DNA from 2 places in the Clostridium sp. TJA038 genome. Region 1 is predicted to be linked to the other one. Evidence: predicted binding sites of a transcription regulator. Region 1 holds the regulator's gene; the other holds the start of a gene.
The links. Region 1 encodes NrdR, which represses ribonucleotide reductase genes. Its sites were predicted from a motif close to CACNANATNTNGTG; they were not measured.
Positions count from the first base shown of each region.

Region 1 (3,440 bases):
TGAATTTATTTTTACTCTTTTATGAAAATTGCCACTTGCAATAGTTGAAGTTAACTTTTCTAATTCCTTTAAAGGATTTAAAATTATGTTAGTTATTTTTACTGTTAAAAGTAAAGATACAATTAAAGATAAAATAACCCCAATTAATAAATAATTACTATTTACTCCATCTAATATTTTGGCATTTTTAACAGCTATTGAAGTTCTAACAATAGAACCATCTCTTAATCGTAATGCACTATATATCATATTTTGATGAAGGTCATCACTATATCTTACACTACTTCCAGAACCACTTTTCATAGCTTCTTCTATTTCTTTCTTTTTTAAATAATTATCATCTTTAGGACTACCTTTCTTATAAGTATCAAAAATAACCTTTCCCTCTTTACTTATATAAGTGATTCTTATATTTTTCATATCACTATTTGAAGCTATCTGTTGCAATTCACTTTTAATGTTTTTATTATTATTCTCAAGTAAAAGTGCAATAACATTGTTATATTCATTTAAAATATTTTTAGAACCTTCTAAATACTTATGATTAGAAATTACTAAATAAACTGAGGTCATTACAGCTAAAAAGAAAGTTATGATTAAAGTAGTAAAAATAATAATTCTTTTTTTCATCTAAAGAACCACCTTACTTTATAAATAAGAAAGAAAATAATCTTCCTGCTTGTTCATTCTTTTCTCTATAGCTATGCATTTTAAAATTCTTATCGCAATAAGTACATATATCTAAGGAATTTATATTACTCTTTTTTACAAATCCTTCCAATTGAACTTCTATACACTTTTTAAGATTTAATTTTCTATTTAAAGCTACCTCTTCTCCAAATTTTTCTCTAAACTTATCTGCTAATTCAAGACTTACCTCATAACAACATTCCATTACATGGGGTCCTATTAAAAGTTTAATATTATTACATTCATACTCTTCTTTCATATATTCACAAGTTTTTTTAGCTATTTCATTATAAGTTCCCTTCCATCCACTATGAATAGCTGCTATAACATTTTTTTCTTTATCATAGGCTATTAAAGGAAGACAATCTGCTGTAAACACCCCTATAATAGTATTTTTTTCCTTTGTAACAATAGCATCACAATCTACATCACCTTTAAAATCTTTTAAAGTTGCATCTATAAACTTATCACTATGAATTTGATTTACGTAAACAACCTTCTTTACATTAAATATATCCTTTAAATCTTCTAAATTCTTTTTCCCTTCTTTATCTTCTTTTTTATAATTAATATTATTTAAAGCAGTAGAAAATCTAACTTCTATATCTCCATCCTTAAAAAATATAAATTCTTTATTACTAATTAATTCTCTTTTCATATTTTCACCTCAACAAAATTATATCAAAGTTTATTTTACCATATTATCACATTTATAATATTTATTAAATTAAAAGCAAGTTAAATTATTTAAACAAAGGGCTACTTTAAAGAATTTTCTTTAAAGTAGCCCTTAAATTATTTCATTAAACTTTTTATTTCTTCCATAAAGGTATTAATATCTTTAAATTGTCTATATACAGAAGCAAATCTTACATATGAAACTTCGTCTATTTCCTTAAGCCTCTCCATTATCATTTCACCTATGTAATTAGACTTTATTTCTACCATCATTTTATTACTTATGTTTCGCTCAATATCTAATGCAATTTCTTCTATTTGAGCTCTAGAAACTGGCCTTTTTTGACAGGCTTTTATTAACCCACTTATAATTTTTTCTTTATTAAAACTCTCTCTACTTAAATCTTTTTTTATAACAAGAATAGGAATATCTTCTACCTTTTCATAAGTTGTGTATCTTTTAGAACATTTTAAACATTCTCTTCTTCTTCTAATTGCATTGTAATCTTCTGCAGATCTAGAATCCACAACTTTACTTTCTTCATAAGAACAGTAAGGACATCTCATTTTAAAATCCACGCCTTTCTCTAAGTTGTAATAATATTATACCCTCTTTTTATTCTAATTTCTATATATATTTTTGAACATCTAGTATATTTTTCCCTTTTGAATCTATAAGTATAACATCAACTCCAACCTTATAAACATCAGACCATTCTATTTCTATATCCTCTGACTTGCTAAAAAAAGATGTTTTTTCTCCTGGAATTATAATGGATAATATTCTACTATCATCACAATCTATTTTAATATCTGATATTAAACCTAATTTCTTTCCTTCACTTAAATCTATAACTTCCATAGCTCTTAAATTATTCAATGAAAATAAATTTTCTTCCATTAAAAACTCCTCCTAAAAATTAATTCCTATAATTAATTTATATGTTTTAAATTTACTTTTATTAATTAATAAACATAAAATTTCTTTAAAATAAAAAATAGAGCTCAAAACTTTGAGCTCTATACATACTTCCTCATATGCTTTAATGCTATTTTTTCCAACCTTGAAACTTGTGCTTGAGATATTCCAATCTCTTCTGCTACTTCCATTTGAGTTCTTCCATTAAAAAACCTTAAATTTAATATAAGTTTTTCTCTATCATTTAACTTTTTCATGGCTTCTTTTATAGATATATTCTCAAGCCAACTGTCATCTTGATTTTTTGAATCACTTATTTGATCCATTACATATATAGCGTCACCACCATCATGATAAATAGGTTCAAACAATGAAACAGGATCTTGAATTGCATCTAAAGCAAAAACAACATCCTCCCTAGGAATTTTAAGCTCCTTTGCTATTTGAGATACAGTAGGCTCTTTATTATTTTCATTTACTAGCTTATCCCTTACAAGCAAAGCTTTATAAGCTATATCTCTTAATGACCTACTTACTCTTATGGTATTGTTATCTCTTAAATACCTTCTTATTTCCCCTATTATCATAGGAACAGCATAAGTTGAAAATTTAACATTTTGTGATAAATCAAAGTTATCTATAGATTTCATAAGGCCTATACAACCAACTTGAAACAAATCATCTACATTTTCGCCTCTATTATTAAATCTTTGAATTACGCTAAGTACTAGTCTCAGATTCCCCTTAATAAATTTCTCTCTAGCACCTTTATCGCCTTTTTGCATTTGTAGTAATAATTCTTTCATTTCTTTTTCTTTTAAAACTGGTAATTTAGCCGTATTGACTCCACATATTTCTACTTTATTTATCATCATAATTGAAATCAACCCCTTTGAAGTAATTCCCTTCCGCATTTTAATTATTACCTTTAGAGGTTAATTTTATACTATTAAATCATCTTGTTAATTTCTTTCTTTAACCTTTTTATTATTTTTTTCTCTAATCTTGAGATATAAGATTGAGAAATTCCTAGCATATCAGCAACTTCTTTTTGAGTTTTTTCTTTATATCCACATAGTCCAAATCTTAATTCAACAATTTCCTTTTCCCTATTTGAAAGATTTTTCATAGCTGTAAAAAGTAATTCTTTATC
Region 1 covers NZ_JBZEFA010000001.1:466,688-470,127, reverse strand. Annotated here, with positions in the region: gene AC4FQV_RS02255 (HAMP domain-containing sensor histidine kinase) at 1-630, opposite strand, end outside; gene pgeF (peptidoglycan editing factor PgeF) at 644-1,348, opposite strand; gene nrdR (transcriptional regulator NrdR) at 1,486-1,935, opposite strand; gene AC4FQV_RS02240 (YlmC/YmxH family sporulation protein) at 1,997-2,269, opposite strand; gene sigG (RNA polymerase sporulation sigma factor SigG) at 2,389-3,162, opposite strand; gene sigE (RNA polymerase sporulation sigma factor SigE) at 3,237-3,440, opposite strand, start outside.

Region 2 (3,440 bases), on a different contig from region 1:
TTATTATAGCGATTTTTTGCATTTATATTATGCCCCCAATCTATTTATACTTAATTCTTAATAAGTAAATGTTTATATATATAACTAGAAATTAGTTATCTTTATTTGCATTATATATCAATACTGATATCATTATCAATATTGATAATAGTACAAAGAAAGAACAATCTGTTAACAATATATAAAAATTAAGAGTTTTTAAAGAAAACGGTTTACTTATAAACTTAATATTAGGTTTACTTAAAAATTATATTAGAATTTTTATCTACAATATTCCAAATAGTATTTCCTCTAGATAAATAAATTATTTCTCCATTTTGGTTTTTTAATATGGTTTTACTTTCAGGAGATTTTTTCTCCCAAGTTATATTTTCAACTCTTCCATTAGAAATAACATATCCCTTTCCACTTCCATTTAAGTTTACATTTATATGTATATTATCTTTTTGAAGAGACATATCTGTTATTTGTATTACAATATTTTTAAATTTTAGTGGGGCATTGTTATTTTTATCTATTGATAATTCTTCATCCATATATTTTTCGTAAAAGCCATCTACATATTTATAAGAGGTTTTATAGTAATCACTTAAATTTAATATAATTTCAGAAGCGTATTTAGAAGAAGTTAAAAGTGCATTATCTTTGAATTTTAATAAGTTATCTTTGGAGTAATTAAGGTTTTTATTTAGAATAAATTTTCTTATGTTATCAGAGGAAGTGTATAGGTTATGGGGAGCTTTTCTAGTTTTATCTCTCCAAAAAGCAGAGCCATTTTTGATTTCGTTTATGCTATTTAAGGATTCGTTTTTTGATATTTCATCTAATGCTTCAAAACTACCTCCACAATGAGCAAAAGGAAGATTATATTCTTTAGCAATTTCTAAAAAATAAGGTCTAACACTTCTTACAGGACCTATGACTTTAGGAGAATTTTCAAAAAATATTGCTAAAAATCTAGGTATTCCTGCTTCTGCCATTGTTTCATATATAATATCTGCTTCAGATAAACCACTTTGAGGTCTTGATTCTTTAGAATTTTCAACTATACACATAAAGGGTATTTCATTTAATTGTGATTCTTTTAAGATATTTCCTGTGTAGGGGTTAAAGGTTTTTAGAGATACTTCGTTTTCGTAATTAATATCTTCAATAGAATTTTTATTTGTTAAGAGTTTTGGGTTTAGATTTTTCAAAGCCTCTGTATTTTTATAGACTTTTGTAGGCATAATTAAATTTCCAAAAACTATACCAAAAATTATACTAAGTATTATTTCTGATACAATAATTAAGGTCTTTTTCATGTATAATCCTCCATTTCATTATTTTTCATAAATTTATTATGTTACATAATATGGAATATTATTCATCTTATGGGCATGAAAATAATAACATTTTGTTAATGTCAACTAAAGAAAAAATGAATATATGCTAAGAAAAAGAAGGAAAGAGGGAGATAACAAGTATTATTTTTGTTATAAGTATCTTTTGAAATTAGCATAAGTATTAATAGTAGAGTATAATTGTTCAAGTACAAGATATAGTGGAGTGGAGGAATTGAAAATGCTACATGTTGTGAAAAGGGACGGTAGAGAATCAAGATTTAATGCGGATAAAATAGCAAATGCAATAAAGAGAGCAGCTAATGAGGTTGGTATTGCAGTAAGGGAAAGCCAAGTTTTAGATACTATACAAAAGGTAATTAATTATATTGAGATGTCAGGAAAAACAAAGGTAACTGTTGAGGAAATTCAAGTTTTAGTAGAAAAGGCTTTAGTGGATAATGGTTTTAACCAAGTAGCAACAGCATATAAGGCATATAGAACTGAAAGAACCAAGGTTAGAGAGATAAAATCAGATTTAATGAAAGCTATAAGTAAAATCGGAGTAGAAACAGATAGAGATAATGCAAATGTAGGAAATAACTTCTCATCAAAACTTTTAAGAATAGCTTCTGAGTCTAACAAATGGTATAACTTAGCTACTATGCCTAAGGAATTAGCAAAGGCTCATGAAAATGGAGATGTGTATTATCATGATTTAGATAGTTATAATTTAACTACTAATTGCTTACACATACCAACAGGAGAGCTTTTACAAAGTGGATTTAATACAGGATACGGAACTATTAATGCACCAAGAAGAATAGAAACAGCAGCTGAATTATCATGTATTTTATTACAATCAACTCAAAATGATATGTTTGGAGGACAATCACATCCAGACTTTGATAATGATATGAGTGTTTTTGTAGAACCTACAAGACAAGAAATAAAAGAAGAATATATAGCTTTAGGTTTAGAAGGCTCTAAGTTAGATGAACTAGTAGAGAAAAAGTTAAGAGAGAGAATACATCAAGCAATGCAAGGAGTTGTGTATAATTTAAATACTATGCACTCAAGAGCAGGTTCACAGGTTCCTTTTAGTTCATTAAACTTAGGTATTCCTTATAATAAAGATGCTGCCTTAGTTTGTGAAATATTTTTACTTGAATATGAAAAAGGATTAGGTAAAGGAGAACAACCAATTTTCCCTAATATAATATTTAGAGTAAAAGAAGGTGTAAATAGAGAAGTAGAGGATCCATATTTTTATTTATATAAATTAGCTTGTAGAGTAGCAGCTAAAAGAATGAATCCAACTTTCATGAATATCGATGCGGACTTTAATAAAGAATTTTATGATAAAGGATATATGCCAGCTACTATGGGATGTAGAACTTATCTTATGAAAAATGTTAATGGAGAGCCAGGTTGTAAGGGTAGAGGTAATATTGCTCCTACTACTATAAATCTTCCTAGACTTGGAATATTAGCAAAGAGAGATATTGATAAATTTTTTGAATTATTAGATGATAGATTAAGAATAGTTAAAGAATCTTTAATGCATAGATATGGTGTTCTTAAAAATTTAAAGGTTAAAGACTTACCTTTTGTTGCAGGGCAAGGGCTTATGAGAGGTTCTGAAAACTTAGGACCAGATGATTCAATAGAACCAATTTTAAAACAAGGTACTTGGGGAATTGGATTTATAGGTCTTGCAGAAACTTTAATAGCATTAACAGGCAAGCATCATGGTGAAGATGAATTTTCAAGAGAGCTAGGAATAAAAATAGTTGAAAGAATAAGAGAATACTGCGACATTTTAACTGATGAAACTAAACTAAATTGGAGTTGCTATGCAACACCAGCTGAAGGGTTATCAGGTAAATTTATAAAACAAGATAAGAAAGCTTTTGGAATAATTAGCGGTGTAACAGATAAAGATTACTATACAAATAGTTATCATGTTCCTGTATATTGTCCTATATCAATAAAAAATAAAATTGATATAGAAGCACCTTATCATAAATTATGTAATGGTGGACATATAAGTTATATAGAAGTTGATGATTGTCCAAATGAAGAAACTATAATGAAAATAATAAATTATGCTTATAA
Region 2 covers NZ_JBZEFA010000005.1:88,021-91,460, forward strand. Annotated here, with positions in the region: gene AC4FQV_RS09440 (DegV family protein) at 1-22, opposite strand, end outside; gene AC4FQV_RS09445 (DUF3048 domain-containing protein) at 237-1,304, opposite strand; gene AC4FQV_RS09450 (anaerobic ribonucleoside triphosphate reductase) at 1,564-3,440, shown strand, end outside.
Region 2: a site for NrdR is predicted at 1,533-1,546, ahead of AC4FQV_RS09450 (anaerobic ribonucleoside triphosphate reductase). Genes of this name have one in related genera too.